4 regions of the Candidatus Pantoea soli genome follow, and region 1 is predicted to be linked to each of the others. Evidence: predicted binding sites of a transcription regulator. Region 1 holds the regulator's gene; each other region holds the start of a gene.
What was found. The regulator CRP, encoded in region 1, controls carbon source genes, mostly activating them, when cyclic AMP is high. The targets are predictions, from matches to a motif close to ATGTGANNNNNNTCACAT.

Region 1 (4,381 bases):
GCGGTGATGGATGACCACACCTGCGCCATCGTCGTGGAACCCATTCAGGGAGAAGGCGGGGTGATGCCCGCCACGCCGGAATTTATGCAGGGGCTGCGTGCGCTGTGCGACCAGCACAATGCGCTGCTGGTGCTGGATGAAGTGCAAAGTGGTATGGGGCGCAGCGGTAAGCTGTTTGCTTATGAACACTATGCGATTCAGCCGGATATCATTACCACGGCCAAAGCACTCGGCGGCGGCTTCCCGGTCAGCGCGATGCTGACTACCGACGCCATTGCCGCCGTGATGGCGCCAGGCGTACACGGCACTACCTACGGCGGTAATCCGCTGGCCTGCGCCGTCGCCGAAACCGCACTGGATATCATTAACACGCCGGAGGTACTGAATGGCGTGGAGACGCGTCGGCAGCAGTTCGTGACGGCGCTGCAGGCAATAGACGCCGATTACGATATCTTCAGTGAGATCCGGGGCAAAGGGTTGCTGATCGGTGCTGTGCTGAAACCGCAGCATGCCAGCAAAGCGCGCGATATTCTGAACGCCGCTGCGGCTGCAGGCGTCATGGTGCTGACGGCCGGTACCGATGTTATCCGCTTTGCGCCTTCGCTGGTAATTGAACCCACCGATATTGCAGAGGGAATGGCGCGGTTTGCCCGCGCCATTCAGCAGGTGCTGGCCGCCTGATTAGCCTTTCGGGCGTATCGCACTCAGCCAGCGACCGTGATGCGGGCGCTGGCTCCACGCCAGAGACGAGATAGTATGCATCACGCTCAGGTGCTGCAGAATCCGCTTCACATGCTGTTCAACAATCGTCACCGGCCCGTCACTCAGGCTATCCGGTGCTTCCAGAATATTGGTGTCACTGCCCGGGCCGTCATAGGAAAGCCGCTGCTGACAGCGCTGCAGCGCGATCTCACAGGATTGCAGATAGCGCTCCGCCAGCGTCGGGGTCAGCATGGTATGCTCGCGCGCCAGAATCGTCATCGCATTGATGTGCTCAACAATGAACTGGCTGTGGGTCACCCACAGCCGCATATCTTTCAGATACTGCGCGTTAAAACCGGGTTCGCTGGAGGCCTGATTCAGGGAGTTGAACAGTGCGTTATGCGCTTGATTGACCTTGACCCGCTGTTCCGCCAGCTTTTGCGGTGACTGCTCCGGGCCCAGTAGCAGGCGCAGTGCCTCCTGAAAAGCCTCAAGCGCATCATGCGCGTTGCGGCGCAGCAGGCCGCTCTGCCACTGCGGCCACAGCCAGATCATTCCCGCAAAGGCAATCAGGCAGCCCATCAGCGTATCCATCATGCGCGGCAGCAGAAACTGCGCGCCGTTCAGCGACAGCAGCTGCAGCGAATACACCGCCGTGACGGTAAAGCCAATCATGGACCAGCCATAATATTTGCGCGTCACCAGATAGCTGATAAGCGTAATCACCAGCATAAACAGCAGGGCGATCGATTCCGGCACCGCCAGCCGCAGCGAGGCCGCGGCAATCAGCAGCCCGGCAAAGGTGCCCAGCGCACGGTGCTGAATACGCACCCGCGTGGCGCTGTAGCCATTCTGGCTGACGAACAGGATGGTCATCAGAATCCAGTAGGGTTTGGGAATGTTGAAGAACAGCGCCAGCGCGCTGCCAAACATCAGCATGACGGCAAAGCGCGCCGCCGTGCGCAGCGCTGAAGATTTCAGCGACAGATAGCTGCGCAGCGCCGGCAGCAGCGGCAGACGGCGCTGCCGGTCGGCCATCAGATCGCGGGTGTAGAGCGGCTTCTGCGTACGCAGCACGCGCGCGATGCGGCTGAAGTGATACAGGCAGAAATGTCCCACCGGGTTATCCGGATGCTGACGCGCAATCTTTTCCAGTGCGCTGAGCGGCTTCTCCATCTCAAAACGGCCGGTTAACTGATGGTAAAGGATGGCGTCGGCCAGCACGCGCAGGCGCGCCGAGATGATGCGGGCGTTCCAGCGAATCACCGCTTCAGCGTGGCTTTGCTCCACCAGTTTTTGCACCTCTTCCGGCTGGTGCAGGCTGACTGAAATGTGCTCCTGCAAATCCAGCGCCACCTGAAACGCACGCGTCAGGCGCTTATGGCTGTTATCGCGACTGGCTGACAGCATGTGCATCTGCTGATAACAGGTGGTGATGAGATCGACCGCTTTCTGCTGGCGCGCCAGCAGCGGCGGCAGCGCTTTTTCCGGATCGGTCAGCTGGGTCAGCAGCGTATATTTGGCATCGCAGTAATCCGCCAGTTCGTGATACAGCAGGCTGAGGGTTTCACGCATCGGCTGCTCTTTCCACAGCCAGAACCAGAACCAGTTAAACAGCCCGTACCACAGCGTGCCGCCAATGTAGAGCAGCGGTGGAACCCAAATCGGCATGCGGCCAATGAGGCTGAGCGTAAAGATGGCGGCAATCAGCGTGCCGGGAAGCAGACGGCCATGCAGCGGGCTGATTTCGCCGGTTACGCCAACCAGCAGCGGCAGCACCAGCAGGATCAGCGGCAGCGGCACGTTAAGCCCGGTAAGATACTGAATCAGAAAGCTGCCGGTAGCGAACAGCGCACCGCCGACAATCAGGCGCTTAAAGAAGCGCTTATGCGGGGTATCCAGCCCGGCGATGTTGCAGCAGGCCGGCACCAGAGAGAACAACAGCCCTTTTTGCAGGTCACCCGCCAGCCAGCCGAGCGCCACGGGCAGACACAGCACCAGCGTTTGCCGCAGCGCGTAGTTGACCTCAGGATGATAGATGATTCGACGCCACATCAGCTCATCGTAAATAAAAACGGCGCAATGTTGCCATTACGCCGTGGGTGAGAAGAAATCAGCGGGTGCCGTAGACGACGATAGTTTTACCGTGTGCGGAGATCAGGTTTTGATCTTCCAGCATTTTCAGGATACGGCCCACGGTTTCGCGTGAGCAGCCCACGATCTGACCAATTTCCTGACGGGTGATTTTAATTTGCATACCGTCCGGGTGGGTCATGGCATCGGGCTGTTTTGCCAGGTTGAGCAGCGTTTGCGCGATACGACCGGTGACGTCCAGGAAGGCAAGGTTGCCTACTTTTTCGGAAGTCACCTGCAGGCGACGCGCCATCTGCGCCGACAGGCGCATTAAAATATCCGGGTTTACCTGAATCAGCTGACGGAATTTTTTGTAGGAAATTTCAGCCACTTCGCAGGCAGTCTTCGCACGTACCCAGGCACTGCGCTCCTGGCCTTCTTCAAACAGGCCGAGCTCGCCGATGAAATCTCCCTGGTTGAGGTAGGAGAGAATCATCTCTTTGCCTTCTTCATCTTTAATCAGTACCGCGACGGAACCTTTCACGATGTAGTACAGCGTTTCCGCTTTCTCACCCTGATGGATGAGGGTGCTTTTGGATGGATATTTGTGAATATGGCAATGGGACAGGAACCATTCGAGTGTAGGGTCTGTTTGCGGTTTGCCGAGAACCATTCGCTATTATCCTCTGTTGTAATCGTGCCCAAAACACAGGGGGCAGTTTTCCCTGTCAGGCGGTGAAATCGTCAAGCGTTTCCCGTAAGGGAAAATTATTCGGGGTGGATTCGTAAGCGATGCTTTTGATTCGTCCCGCCTTCGTCTGTAATGACGAAAATATTTTCAGCTCTGTTTGTAGCACAGCTTTTGCAGGCTGTCTTGTGTTGTCTCGCTTCAGCGGCAGGGGCAGGCGTCCGGATTGCTGTTTGCCAGGTGAAAGCGTACTCTGGCGGCAAAACCGCCGCTTCAGGAGACAAAGATATGCAGGCACGAGTGAAATGGGTTGAGGGGTTAACCTTTCTCGGAGAATCCTCATCCGGACATCAGGTATTAATGGACGGGAATTCCGGCGACAAAGCACCCAGCCCGATGGAGATGGTGCTGATGGCCGCCGGCGGCTGCAGCGCGATTGACGTGGTGTCAATCCTGCAGAAAGGGCGTAACGACGTGGCGGACTGCGAGGTGAAACTCACCTCGGAACGGCGCGAAGAAGCGCCACGCATTTTTACACACATTAACCTGCATTTTATCGTCAGCGGTCATGCGCTGAGCGATAAGGCAGTGGCACGCGCAGTGGATCTCTCGGCTGAGAAGTACTGCTCGGTGGCGATCATGCTGGGTAAAGGCGTGGAAATCACCCACAGTTATGAAGTGAAGGCGTTGTAAGCCAGCGGCCGCGGTGCGATGCCCGACGCGCAATACGTCACCCTGCGTCAGGCATCGCCACCCCGGCGGTCATTCAATGCGTTTACCCTCAATCAGCCGCTGCACCAGCGGCGTCATGATCAGTTCCATCGCCAGCCCCATCTTGCCGCCCGGTACCACCAGCGTATTCATATGGGAAATGAACGATCCCTGAATCATCGCCAGCAGATAAGGAAAGGCAATGCC
Region 2 (4,381 bases), 1.6 Mb from region 1:
GGCTTTACAGTGATCGATCCAGAACTGCCGGATGCCGGCATCAGCGTGTGCCAGCGTAAAGCCATCCGCACTTTTCGCATGCGAAAAACAGGTGGGATTAAAATCCAGCCCCAGCTGATGCTGCTTTGCCCAGGTCACCCAGCCACGAAAGTGCTGCGGTTCGATTTCATCCCGCGCAACCGGCCCGTCGCTTTCCAGATAGATAGCGTGCAAATTCAGCCGCTTCGCGCCTGGAATCAGTGCCATCGCCTGTTCCAGATCGGCACGCAGCTCTGCGGCATTACGCGCCCGGCCCGGATAGTTGCCGGTGGCCTGAATTCCGCCAGTCAGCAGCCCCTGCGGGTTCTCAAAGCCGCGGACGTCATCGCCCTGCCAGCAGTGCATGGAGACCGGAATCCGATCCAGCTGGTCCAGTACCTGTTCCACGTTAACGCCCGTGGCGGCATAGCGCTGTTTCGCCAGCTCAAAGGCTTGTTCAATCAGCTTTGTCATAAGCGGGTTCCTTAGCGGGTTGGCTCAGCGCGGCAAAGCGAGCCTGATGGGCTGCGAGCACGCTGGCGTTCTGCGGGGTAAAAAGGTCAGAAGGAAAATTGCGGCTGATGCAGCGGCGCAGTGCAGCCACATCCGGCAGGTCGCCCAGTGCGATCAGCTGGCAGCCAGCATTGCCGAGGGTGGAGGCTTCCACCGGCCCGGCAAGCACCGGCAGCTGGCAGGCATCTGCGCACAGCTGATTGAGCAACGGGTTCTGGCTGCCGCCACCCACGATGTGTAACTGCCGCAGCGGAATGGCGCGCAATGCGCTCAGCTCCTGCAGCGTCTGGCAATAGAGCAGCGCCAGGCTGTCAAAAATGGTGCGCGCCAGCGCCGCCGCCGTGCGCGGTACCGGCATGTCCTGTTCAGCGCAGGCAGCCTGGATCGCCTGAACCATATTGTCAGGATTGATAAAGCGCGGATCATTAGGGTTTATCAGCGCCCGACAGGCGGGCTCTGCCTCCGCCGCTGCCACCAGCTGGCAGAGATCGCGGATATGCAGTTCTGTGCACACACGCTGCAGCAGCCAGAGCCCCATGATATTTTTCAGCACGCGGTATCCTTCCGCACCGCCCTCATTGGTGAGATTGGCCTGCAGTGCGGCGGTGCTGATCACCGGCTGCAGGCTTTCAACGCCCATCAGCGACCAGGTGCCGGAACTGAGATAGGCCGCCGCGTCACCGGTCAGCGGCGTCGCCAGCACCGCGCTGGCCGTATCATGCGTGGCAACGGCAATCACCGGAACGGCATGACCGCCGGGGCTGATCCAGTGTCCGACCGTGTTACCCGGCGTGCTGACCGGGCCAAACCACGCGGCCTCTGCCCCTGCCCACGCCAGCAGTTCGCGATCCCACTCGCCGCTGGTGATATTCAGTAGCTGTGTGGTGGTGGCGTTGGTGTATTCCCAGTTCATGACCCCGGTGAGACGATAGTGCAGATAATCCGGAATCATCAGCGCATGTTTCACTTTCGCCTGCCAGTCAGGCTGCTGCTGATGCAGAGCGCGCAGCTGATACAGGGTATTGAACGGCAGAAACTGAATGCCGGTACGCTGATAGATATTCTGCTGACCGAGGTCGCGGCTGGCCTGCGCCATCAGGCCGGCGGTGCGGCCATCACGGTAGCTCACCGCTTCCCCGACGCGGTTGCCCGCCGCATCCAGCAGCACCAGATCCACGCCCCAGGTATCAATACCGATACTGTCCGGCACGATGCCTTCCTGCATTAGCTGCTGCAGACCCGCGCGCATCTCTTTTTCCAGCGTCTCCAGGTCCCAGCAGTCATAGCCGGCCCGCTGCACACGCTGATTAGCAAAACGCCGCACTTCACGCAGGGTGAGCTGCTGGCTTCCGGGTGTCCACTGCGCCAGCATGACCCGCCCGCTGGACGCACCAATATCAATGGCAACAACGTTACGCATACTCATGGCGTGCTCTTTGTGTGATGACATAGCGACAGCATAAAAAGCTGGTCGGCTCGCCACCTTCCCGGCAGTGCCAGCGATAAAAGGTCGCTGGCAGGCTTGCAAAGGTATTCGTGAGAGACCTCACAAAACCGCTTGCGGGCCGGGTTGTGAGCCTCGCCGCATTTTTATCAATCACTTACGCGATCTTAAAAAAAGCGCCATTTTCCTGCGCTGCCCGGTTCAAAATTCAAGGTAAGGTGCCTGGCGGCTGCGTAGACTCGGTTGCAGTTTTGTTAACGGAGAGCGCATCATGACGATGTTGCACAGTGCTGATTTCTTCCCGGCCGGGGATTACGCGATTGCCATTGAACCCCGCGTACCCCAGCAGGCTTTTCCGGAGCATCATCATGATTTCCATGAAATCGTGCTGGTAGAACAGGGTTCCGGCATTCACATTTTCAATGGCCAGCCCCAAACCCTGAGTGCCGGATGCGTCTGTTTCGTGCGCGATCACGACCGGCATCTCTATGAGCAGACGGAGAACCTGTGCCTGACAAATGTGCTGTACCGCAGCCCGGCGGACTTTCGCTTCCTTTCCGGCCTGCAGGCATTGCTGCCGCGTGAGGAGGCGGGGCAATACCCTTCCCACTGGCGCGTTAACCAGAAGGTGATGGCCCAGGCGTTACAGCTGGTTAACCAGATGCAGCAGCACGCCAGCTGGTCGCTGGAACGCCAGGCCCATCAGGAGCAGCTGTTTCTGCAACTGCTGGTACTGCTGCGCGAAGCGGCTCACAATCCGGAAGCGCAGGATGCGGAAGCCAGACTGCACCGGTTGCTCGACTGGCTGAACGCCCATTACAGTGAGGACATTGCCTGGGATGCGCTGGCGGATCGTTTCTCACTCCCGCTGCGCACGCTGCACCGGCAGATGAAGCAGCAGACCGGCAGCACGCCGCAGCGCTATCTCAACCGCCTGCGCCTGCTGCAGGCCCGTCATCTGCTGCGTCACAGCGATATGCGCATTACGGACATCGCCTTCCAGTGTGGATTTGGGGACAGCAACCACTTTTCCACCCTGTTCCGGCGTGAATTTGGCTGCGCGCCCCGCATGGAGCGCCAGCAGATGGTGTAACCGGAGCTTTTACTATGTCGCTGATCCTGTCGCGTGAGGACTATTTCCCTGCCGCCAACCTGCCTGTCGCCGTGGCGGAGCGCATGCCGCAGCCCTCCTTTCCGCCGCACCGGCATGCGTTCAGCGAGATCGTGATTGTCTGGCGCGGCAACGGCCTGCATGTTCTCAACGATCGCCCGTGGCTGATTACCTGCGGTGATGTGTTTTACATTCGTGACAACGACTGCCACAGCTATGACAGCGTCAACGACCTGGCGCTGGACAATATTCTTTACTGCCGCGATCGCTTTCGTCTCGCACTTGACTGGGATCAGCTGCTGCCACCGCAGGAGGGCGATGCGCCGTCCGGCTGGCGCCTGACCACGCGCGGCATGGCGCTGGCGCGGAGCGTGATCAGTCAGCTGGAGCGGGAAAGCCGTAAAAGTGACGCGTTGTCGATTCAGCTTTCCGAAGCGCTTTTCCTGCAGCTGGCGCTGATTCTGCGCCGTCACGGTTATGCATCCAACCGGCCGTGGGCGTTGCCGGAGGGCGAGCAGCTTGATTTACTGATGTCCGCGCTGCTGGGTGACATCAGCCGCCCGTTTGATCTGGCCCGCTTTTGTCAGCAGCATCAGCTCAGCGAGCGCGCGCTGAAGCAGCTGTTTCGCCAGCAGACCGGCATGACGATTGGTCACTACCTGCGTCAGTTGCAGCTATGTCAGGCGAAATACCTGCTGCGCACGCAGGCGTGTCTTATCAGCGAAGTGGCCGCGCGCTGCGGCTTTGATGACAGTAACTATTTTTCTGTGGTGTTTACCCGCGAAACGGGCCTGACGCCCAGCGCCTGGCGCCAGCGCTTTATCGCCACGCCCGTGCCCGGCGGCGATCGTGCCAGCGCCTGACGTGAACGTCAGGCGCTGTGACACCCCAGGTTCAGACGGCCATTCCCAGCCCGACAATATTGGCAGCGATGATGATCACCACGCAGCCGATGGAGAGTACGCTGACCGGACGGCGCCCTGCCGCTTTCCACTCTTTCAGCACCAGGCCAACCAGACCACCGCACAACACATAAAGGCTCATATGCAGCATCCAGCTGACAAAATCATACTGTGGCGGAATGCGGGCGTGCCCCCAGGCATAAAAGAAGAACTGCAGGTACCACATCGTGCCGCCCAGTATAGCGAAGGCAATATTGGCCATCAGCAGCGGTTTTGCGACGGAGAAGTCCTGCCTGACCGAGAGTTCCGGGCGGATTGCCAGACGAATAAAGCAGTACGCGAGGTTAACGACTGCCCCGCCGCCCATAATGACCACATAGCTCGGCAGCGCCA
Region 3 (4,381 bases), 840 kb from region 1:
AGCTGGCTGACCTGGCCCATGTCGGTGGGTAAATGGACGCTTGAAGGCGTGGAAACGCGCGCGCAGCTGCTGGATTCCGATGGTATTTTGCGTCAGCAGCAGGATCCGTATGCCTTTGTGCGCAACGCCTACTTCCAGCGCAACGATTTCCTCGCCAGCGGCGGCAAGCTGAAGCCGGAAGAGAACCTGAACGCCAGCGCGATTCAGGACGATCTCAAGGATATCGATTCGCAGTAACCGATTTACAACCAGTAAAAAGGGCGGCCCGCGGGTCGCCCTTTTTGGTTCTGCTGTGACACGCGACGGTCAGCGCCGCATCAGAATTTATAGTTAAAGTTTGCGCCGTACAGCCAGGCTTTGCCTTCAGAGTTGAAGGTATACGGGCCTTCTTTGATGGTGACTTTCTGCCCGTGCATATAGGAAACGCCCAGATCCACCGAGGCATCCTGGTTAAAGGCGTAAGAGGCACCGGCGCTCAGCCACAGACGATCCTGGTCCGGAATGGAGATAGAACGTTTATCTGCCGGAACCGGGCTGTCATCAAACGCAATACCGGTGCGGAACGTCCAGTTATCGTCGTAGTTGTAGGTGGTTCCCAGCGCCAGACGGTAGGCGTCGTGATAGCTCTCATCTTTAAAGAACAGCGTCTGACCGCTGCTGCCGGTGGCTTTCAGCTCCTGGAACTGGCTCCAGCTGGTGTACGCCAGGCTATAGTGCACGGCCCACTGCGGTGCCACTTTGTGCCAGCCGGACACTTCCCACATTTCCGGCAGATTCAGCGTCAGCGAACCCGGAATTGTCACGCCGCTGGTGCCGAATGGCAGACCCAGCGCGAGCGCCTGTGGCGACCCGTTGAAGGCGCGCGGAATATTACTCTTGTAGTCGCCGTCGAAATCGATCTTCACTTCCGAACGGTAGGTAAAGCCGAAGCGGTTATTTTTATCCACCTCATACAGGATGCCGGCATTCCAGCCGTAGCCCCATTTATCGCCTTTCAGGCGTGCCACCTGCGTATCGGCCGGCAGCCCGGCGCGCGCGCCGGCTTCACCGGCATAGCGCTCAATTTTTGCTTTGGCATAGACCGCGTCAAAGCCGACGCCGAAGCTCAGATTATCATTCAGGCGATAAGCCGTGCTCAGATTCAGGTTGCCGGTTAACAGATCGGTTTTTCCGCCCAGACCGCCCGCGGTATAGCCGTTGTTAAATTCCGTCGCCAGACCGTAGTTAGAGGTAGCAGAAGCGCCAACCCACCACTGGTCATTGAGCGGCTGTACGTAATGAATATTGGGGATCCACTGGTTTGGCGCAATATTACTGGCGTTCAGGCTGTTGCCGGTTGGGCTGCGGCCGCTGATATCGACATTCGGGTCAATATACACAGCGCCGATAGAAAATGACGGGCGATCCATCAGCGCCATGGTCGCAGGGTTACGGCTGGCTGAGGCAGCGGTATCACCCATTGCCCCTTCACCCGAATAAGCGCGACCTAATCCAATTGCTGAGAATTCATTAAGCTGAAAGCCGGCGGCGTAAACGTGTGAAGAAACGAGCGCGACTGCAGCTGCCACGGCTGACTTTGCAAACAGGTTCTTATGGTTCATGACCACAACCTCATCTGAATTTATTATTAAACGTAGTTACGTCGCGTAACAAAGGACGGCGGATTGTAGGGACTGACGGCAATCACACATATCAGACCAGTGCGACGAGTATAGGTCCGACCTGTGTATTTGTTGCAATAATGTTTTTTAAATATTTCCGGTTTGATCGATAAAATCAGATCTGCTTAACAAAATCTTTGCGTTCCGCGAACAGCATACCGGGTCAGATTTGTTTTGGATCAAATTTTATTGTGATATTCGTCACTTAGCCGGCGTATCGTAGCCGCCAGGCCGCAACCGGCGTACACTTTGCTGCAGAAACTGATGTGTCTGATCGGAAAAAGCGTCCGGAGAAAATCATGACTGATGCCATTAATAAATGCAGTGCAAATGAAACCGCGGCCTGCTGCTGTGTGGATGTCGGAACCATTATGGATAACAGCGACTGCTCGGCCAGCTGGTCGGCTCACTTTGCCGATCGCGCCGCCGCCGCCGCGATGCTGGAACAGCTCACGGCGCGTGCGCGCAGTGTGGAATCAGAGCCCTGTGTTATTGATGCCGCTATTAAGCCGGACGCGGCGGGCGTGCGTCTGCAGGCAGAATTCAGGTTTTCCTGCCAGGCGGAAGCGCTGATTTTTCAGCTCGGCCTGCGTTAATCCCGCGGCTGCCGGCAGCGTTGCGGCAGCCTCATCACCATTTTCGTGTTTCTCCTCGCACTTTTTTTCTTCTGTTATTGGCGACTTAGCCTCACCTGGTTAACACTGTGGATCAGGTCAGACCTGTTGGGCAATGATGCTCAGGTCGTCAATTACAGGTGAATGCAATGAGCAAAGCGCAGCCGCTGCTGACGCGTCAGGGCGAGCGTATCGCCATCACTCACGGACTCCGTACGCCGTTTGCCCGTCAGGCCAGCGATTTTCACGGCATACCAGCACTGGAGCTGGGCCGCATGCTGATCAGCGAACTGATGGCGCGCAGTGAACTGCCGGTCACGGTGATCGACCAGCTGGTGTTCGGTCAGGTGGTGCAGATGCCGGAGGCACCCAATATCGCGCGTGAAATTGTGCTGAGCAGCGGGCTGAGCGTACATACCGATGCCTACAGCGTCAGCCGCGCCTGCGCCACCAGTTTTCAGGCCGTCGCCAACGTGGCGGAGAGCCTGATGGCGGGCACCATTGACGCCGGTATTGCCGGTGGTGCGGACTCCTCCTCTGTGTTACCCATCGGCGTGAGCAAAACGCTGGCGCGCGCGCTGGTCGATCTCAATAAAGCCCGTACCCTGAGTAAAAAAGTGCAGATTCTGCGTCGCCTGCGTCCGCGTGACCTGCTGCCCGTGCCGCCCGCAGTGGCCGAGTACTCCACCGGCTTACGCATGGGCGATACCGCAGAACAGATGGCGAAGACCTACGGCATTACGCGCGAGCAGCAGGATGCGCTGGCGCTGCGATCCCATCAGCGCGCCGCCCAGGCCTGGCAATCCGGCGTGCTGGCGCAGGAGGTGATGCCTGCCTTCGTGCCGCCGTGGAAAGCACCGGTTGAGCAGGATAATAACGTGCGCTTTAACGCCAGCACGGCGGATTACGCCCGCCTGCGTCCGGCGTTTGATCGCCGCCACGGTACGGTGACCGCCGCCAACAGTACGCCGCTCACCGATGGCGCGGCAGCGGTGATCCTGATGCGCGAAGGGCGGGCGCGGGAACTGGGCCTGACGCCGCTTGGCTATCTGCGCAGCTACGCGTTCAGCGCCATTGATGTCCGGCAGGATATGCTGCTGGGCCCGGCGTATGCCTCGCCGCTGGCGCTGGAGCGCGCCGGCATCACGCTAAATGAATTAACCCTGATTGATATGCATGAAGCCTTTGCTGCGCAAACGCTGGCGAATCTGCAGATGTTTCGTGACGAACGCTTCGCGCGTGAGGTGCTCAACCGCGCGCATGCGCTGGGGGAAGTCGACGAGGCGCGCTTTAACGTGCTGGGCGGCTCTATCGCTTACGGTCACCCGTTTGCGGCCACCGGCGCGCGTATGATCACGCAAACCCTGCACGAACTGCGGCGGCGCGGCGGCGGACTGGGGCTGGTCACAGCCTGCGCCGCCGGAGGATTGGGGACGGCAATGGTTCTGGAGGCCGAATAATGAGTGAATCCGCATTCCATCTACAGATGCGCCCGGATCACGTTGGCATCATCACTATTGATGTACCAGGCGAAAAAATGAATACGCTCAGGGCAGAATTTGTGCCGCAGATTAACGCGGTGCTGGCCGAAGCGCGCAGCAATCCGCAGCTGGCCGGCCTGGTGCTGATTTCCGGTAAGCCGGACAATTTTGTCGCCGGGGCCGATATCAGCATGATCGCTCGCTGCCAGACGGCCGCTGAGGCCGAAGCGCTGGCGAAGCAGGGTCAGGAAGTGATGGCCAGCCTTGCCGCACTGCCGTTCCCGGTGGTAGCCGCCATTCACGGGGCCTGTCTTGGCGGCGGGCTGGAGCTGGCGCTGGCCTGCGATGCGCGTATCTGCACGCCGGACGATAAAACCCGGCTGGGGCTGCCGGAAGTGCAGCTGGGACTGCTGCCGGGTTCCGGCGGCACGCAGCGTTTGCCGCGCGTTGCGGGCGTGCAGCAGGCGCTGTCGCTGATACTGAGCGGTAAGCAGCTGCGCGCCAGGCAGGCGCTGAAGCTGGGCATTGTGGATGAAGTGGTGCCGCATTCTATTCTGCTCGCGACCGCTATTGCGCAGGTGCATAAAGGAAAGCCAGGGCTACGGCCGCTCGCACGCCGCGATCG
Region 4 (4,381 bases), 1.6 Mb from region 1:
GCTTTGATGTCCGGCCGTGGCAGGCCGCGCTGCAGGCGGAGCGCAGTGATGTTGCGTAAGGCCTTCGTTATGCAGGTGCATGCGCACTGCCACGATGAATATCTGCGCCGCCACACGCCCATCTGGCCGGAGCTGGCGCAGACGCTGAAAGACCACGGTGTGCACCATTACGCCATCTGGCTGGACGCAGAGCGCCATCTGCTGTTCGCCAGCGTCGACATTGAATCGGAGGCGCGCTGGCAGGCCATTGCGCAGACGGAGGTGTGCCAGCGCTGGTGGGCGTCCATGAAAACCCTGATGCCCGTCAACGCCGATAACAGCCCGGTGAGCAGCGAACTGCAGCCCATGTTTTATCTGCGCTGATCAAAAAGGCGGCCCGCTGCGGCCGCCTGTCAACGCATTACCCGTTAGAGCGTAGCTGCGGATAGCGCCGGAAGATGGCGATACACCAGAACAGGGCTGCCAGGCCAATCAGCCCGCCGACATTTCCCACATCGGACATCTGCAGATGCTCGCTGACCTGGTTACCCAGTAACGCGCCGGCGCCAATACCGATGTTATAGATGCCGGAAAACAGCGACATCGCGACATCTGTGGCGTCGGGTGCCAGCGACAGTACGCGCACCTGCATAGCCAGGCCAATCATCATCATGGCCATACCCCAGATGATGCACAGCAGCACGATAGCCGCCGGGCGCACGGCCGCGAACAGCAACAGCCCCATGCACAGGGTGATCAGCGCAATGGCAGCGATCAGCAGCCCGGACGGAAACTTATTGCCCAGCGTGCTGAACAGCAGGCTGCCCAGAATCCCCGCCGATCCAAACAGCAGCAGCAGCAGGGTGGTAAAGTTCTCGTCCGCGTTCGCCACCAGCTGCATAAAGGGCTCAATATAGCTGTAAGCGGTATAGTGCGCGGTGACCACCACGGTGACCAGCAGGTACATTGCCACCAGCGCCGGACGGCGAAACAGCATCGGTACGCTGCTGAGCGAACCGGTATGCTCGCTGGGCAGGCGCGGCAGGACGCGCACCAGCAGAATCATCAGCACCAGCGCGGAGAGACCGATCATGCCAAAGGTGGTGCGCCAGCCAAGATATTGCCCGACGATACGGCCAATCGGCACCCCGAGCACCATCGCCAGGGCGGTGCCGGTCGCCAGCATACTCAGCGCCTGGGTTTTTTTCCCTGCCGGTGCCACGCGAATCGCCAGCGACGCAGTGATTGACCAGAACACCGCGTGTGCCAGGGCAATACCGATACGTGAAATCACCAGCGAGGTGAAATCCCACGCGAACGAAGAGAGGACGTGACTGGCGACAAACAGCACAAACAGCACCGCCAGCAGCAGCCGGCGTTCAATGTTGCGTGTCAGCAGCATCAGCGGCAGCGACAACAGCGCCACCACCCAGGCATAGATGGTGAGCATGATGCCGACATCGGCGGTTTTCATGGCAAAGCTGTCGGCAATATCGGACAGCAGGCCGACCGGCACAAACTCGGTGGTGTTAAAGACAAAAGCCGCGATGGCCAGCAGCACAACGCGCAGCCAGGCTGTTTTACGTGAAACGGTAGTTGATTGCATGGAATTCAAATTGATTTAGCGGCGGTCAGGAGGCGCCAGAACGCCTGATAAAGTGACCTAGGTCACAAACTTCTCCTATTGTGGAGCATTAATGAGCGGATGGAAACCTTTCACCGGGATTTCAGACGGAATATTTTTTCGCAGCGTGAAGGCTGCGTAATGTGCTGACGGGTATCGCTATTTTAGCCGGCCCCGGTGACGGTGATGCTGGCTAAAGAGAGCGCGGCAGGGCGCAGAGAGTATGCGCGGGGAAGAGCGATCTTTTGTGCAAGGCCGGCTGCGGCCGGACAGCAATCGCAGAGATTCTACCATGGCAGAGGCGATCCAGTGAAAACTGAGTCGCACGTTTCTGTTATAGAGAAATGGCGCAACGCGGCTAATAAAACCGGCCTGACGGTAACGCCAGCGGTCAGGCCAGGATTATCAGAGTCAGGCCATATGTTTCAGGGCCACGCTATTGTGCAGGCTCAGGTTTTTTTTTACCGCCACCGGACAACAATGTTCACAGCCCAGCGCACCCGGATAAAATTTTCGCGCCTGCTGGATGGCGGCGGCGGGCGCATAAAAGGTCCCGAGAAAACGCCGTGCGCTGTCCTGAGGCAGGAACGGGCAGCCTTTGGCATGCACCACATGATTGTCGTTATAGCCGGCGTGCTTATCGACGTAGTAAAAGCGTTCCATCTGACCACCTCATTGCTGTGAAAAATAAAGTCTACATATTGTTGGAATAAAACGAATTATAGCGACTTATGGTCGTTTTGTTTTAACCGGCACTGAGTAAATAGCGGATTTTACGGGAAAAGCGGAGCGGCGGGGCCGGACTGGCCCCGCTAAACAGATGAGGAGTATTACAGTTTCCGGCCCTGCAAACGCAGGCCGGTCAGCAGCGCCAGCACCAGCAATACGCTGATAAACACCGTGACGCCCGGCCAGCCATACTGGTGCCAGAACACGCCGCCGAAGGTGCCGGCCACGCTGGAGCCGAGGTAGTAGCTGAACAGATACAGCGATGACGCCTGGCCTTTCGCGCGCCGCGCGCGCGGGCCAATCCAGCCGCTGGCCACCGAATGCGCCGCAAAGAAGCCGGCGGTAAACAGCATCATGCCAGGCAGAATAATCCACAGCGAGCTGAACACCGTCAGCAGCAGTCCGCTCAGCATGACTGCCGTGGCGGCAATCATCACCGGGCCGCGCCCGTAGCGGCTGGTCATCGCTCCGGCTTTGGGCGAACTCCATGAACCAGTGAGATACACTACCGACAGCAAGCCCACAACCGCCTGGCTCAGCGACCAGGGCGCACTCAGCAGCCGGTAACCGATGTAGTTGAACAGGGTGACAAACGCCCCCATCAGCAGAAAACCTTCGGCAAACAGCAGCGGCAGGCCTTTGTCACGCCAGTGCAGACGGAAGTTCAGCAGCAGGCTGCGCGGGCGCAGCGAAGCCGGACGGAAATGGCGCGACGCCGGCAGAATTTTCCAGAACATCAGCGCGCCCGCCAGCGCACAGGCACCGATCACGCCGATCGCTATCCGCCATGAGAAGAAATCGGTCAGTACGCCGCTCAGCAGTCGTCCGCTCATGCCACCAATCGAATTGCCGCTGATATACAGCCCCATTGAGAACGCAACCACCCGGGGATGCATCTCTTCACTCAGATAGGTCATGCCGACTGCCGCCACGCCGCTGAGGGATAACCCGGTCAGCGCGCGCATCAGCAGAATGCCGTGCCAGCTGCTCATGGTGGCGGATACCAGCGTGCACAGTGCGGCAAGCGTCAGCGATGTCACCATCACCGATTTACGGCCAATGGCATCCGAAAGCGGGCCGGTAAACAGCAGACCCAGCGCCATCAGGGCGGTGGAAAGGGAGAGCGACACGCTGCTTTCCGCAGGGGATACGCCAAACTGCTGTGACAGCACCGGCAGGATCGGCTGTACGCAGTAAAGCAGGGCGAAGGTGGCCAGTCCGGCCGAGAACAGTGCCAGCGTCACGCGGAAAAAGCGCGGCGATCCGCGTTCAATCCAGGCTGAATCCGGCACTGCAGGCTGGCGGGTGGAGAGATCGTCGTTATGCAGTGTCACTGCGGATGAAGGGCGACTCACGTCATTTCCTCAGTCGGGTAAGCGTCCTGTCACTGTAGGAAAAGCATATTAGGTTGTACAATATATTAATAATCTCAAATAAGACCTTTTGCCTATGAATATTGAGCTGCGCCATTTGCGCTATTTTGTCGCCGTCGCGGAAGAGCTGCATTTTGGCCGCGCCGCGCAGCGGCTGCATATTTCCCAGCCGCCGCTCAGCCAGCAGATTCAGCAGCTGGAGCAGGCGATGGCGGCCCGGCTGTTTAGCCGCACCAACCGCAGCGTGCAGCTGACGCCGGCCGGTGAGGCCTTTTTACAGGACGCGCGTGCCACGCTGCTACAGGTTGAGCAGGCGGTGCAGCGCGCTGCGCGCATTCATCACGGCCAGGAAGGGGAACTGCGGATTGGCTTTACGTCGTCCGCGCCTTTTACCGGCCTGATGTCCGATGCGCTGTATCAGTTCCGCCAGCGCTGGCCGGAAGTGCACATTCAGATGCAGGAAAACAATACGCGTCAGCAGTTGACCCCGCTGCATGAAGGGCGGCTGGATCTGGGTGTGATGCGTAATACACCGCTGCCTGCCGATTTACAGTACCGGCTGCTGCTGCGTGAGCCGTTAAGCGCGGTGGTTCACTGGGCCCACCCGCTGGCTGATGCGGAAACCCTCTCGGTTCAGGCGCTGGCCAGCGAGCCATTTGTCTTTTTTGATCCGCAG

Region 2: a site for CRP is predicted at 2,102-2,119, ahead of rhaB (rhamnulokinase). Genes of this name have one in related genera too.
Region 3: a site for CRP is predicted at 1,851-1,868, ahead of D8B20_RS11980 (YfcZ/YiiS family protein). Genes of this name have one in related genera too.
Region 4: a site for CRP is predicted at 1,636-1,653, ahead of D8B20_RS08670 (sugar transporter). Genes of this name have one in related genera too.

The regions. Positions count from the first base shown of each region.
Region 1 covers NZ_CP032702.1:3,424,480-3,428,860, reverse strand. Annotated here, with positions in the region: gene argD (bifunctional acetylornithine/succinyldiaminopimelate transaminase) at 1-681, shown strand, start outside; gene D8B20_RS15930 (YccS/YhfK family putative transporter) at 682-2,757, opposite strand; gene crp (cAMP-activated global transcriptional regulator CRP) at 2,816-3,448, opposite strand; gene D8B20_RS15920 (OsmC family protein) at 3,752-4,156, shown strand; gene D8B20_RS15915 (phosphoribulokinase) at 4,226-4,381, opposite strand, start outside.
Region 2 covers NZ_CP032702.1:1,870,275-1,874,655, forward strand. Annotated here, with positions in the region: gene D8B20_RS08685 (L-rhamnose isomerase) at 1-492, opposite strand, end outside; gene rhaB (rhamnulokinase) at 476-1,957, opposite strand; gene rhaS (HTH-type transcriptional activator RhaS) at 2,247-3,068, shown strand; gene rhaR (HTH-type transcriptional activator RhaR) at 3,083-3,949, shown strand; gene rhaT (L-rhamnose/proton symporter RhaT) at 3,981-4,381, opposite strand, start outside.
Region 3 covers NZ_CP032702.1:2,580,200-2,584,580, reverse strand. Annotated here, with positions in the region: gene mlaA (phospholipid-binding lipoprotein MlaA) at 1-237, shown strand, start outside; gene fadL (long-chain fatty acid transporter FadL) at 318-1,601, opposite strand; gene D8B20_RS11980 (YfcZ/YiiS family protein) at 1,961-2,257, shown strand; gene fadI (acetyl-CoA C-acyltransferase FadI) at 2,425-3,735, shown strand; gene fadJ (fatty acid oxidation complex subunit alpha FadJ) at 3,735-4,381, shown strand, end outside.
Region 4 covers NZ_CP032702.1:1,864,335-1,868,715, reverse strand. Annotated here, with positions in the region: gene rhaD (rhamnulose-1-phosphate aldolase) at 1-59, shown strand, start outside; gene rhaM (L-rhamnose mutarotase) at 49-363, shown strand; gene D8B20_RS08670 (sugar transporter) at 401-1,585, opposite strand; gene D8B20_RS08665 (hypothetical protein) at 2,015-2,266, opposite strand; gene ynfM (multidrug efflux MFS transporter YnfM/SxtP(Kp)) at 2,434-3,687, opposite strand; gene D8B20_RS08655 (LysR family transcriptional regulator) at 3,782-4,381, shown strand, end outside.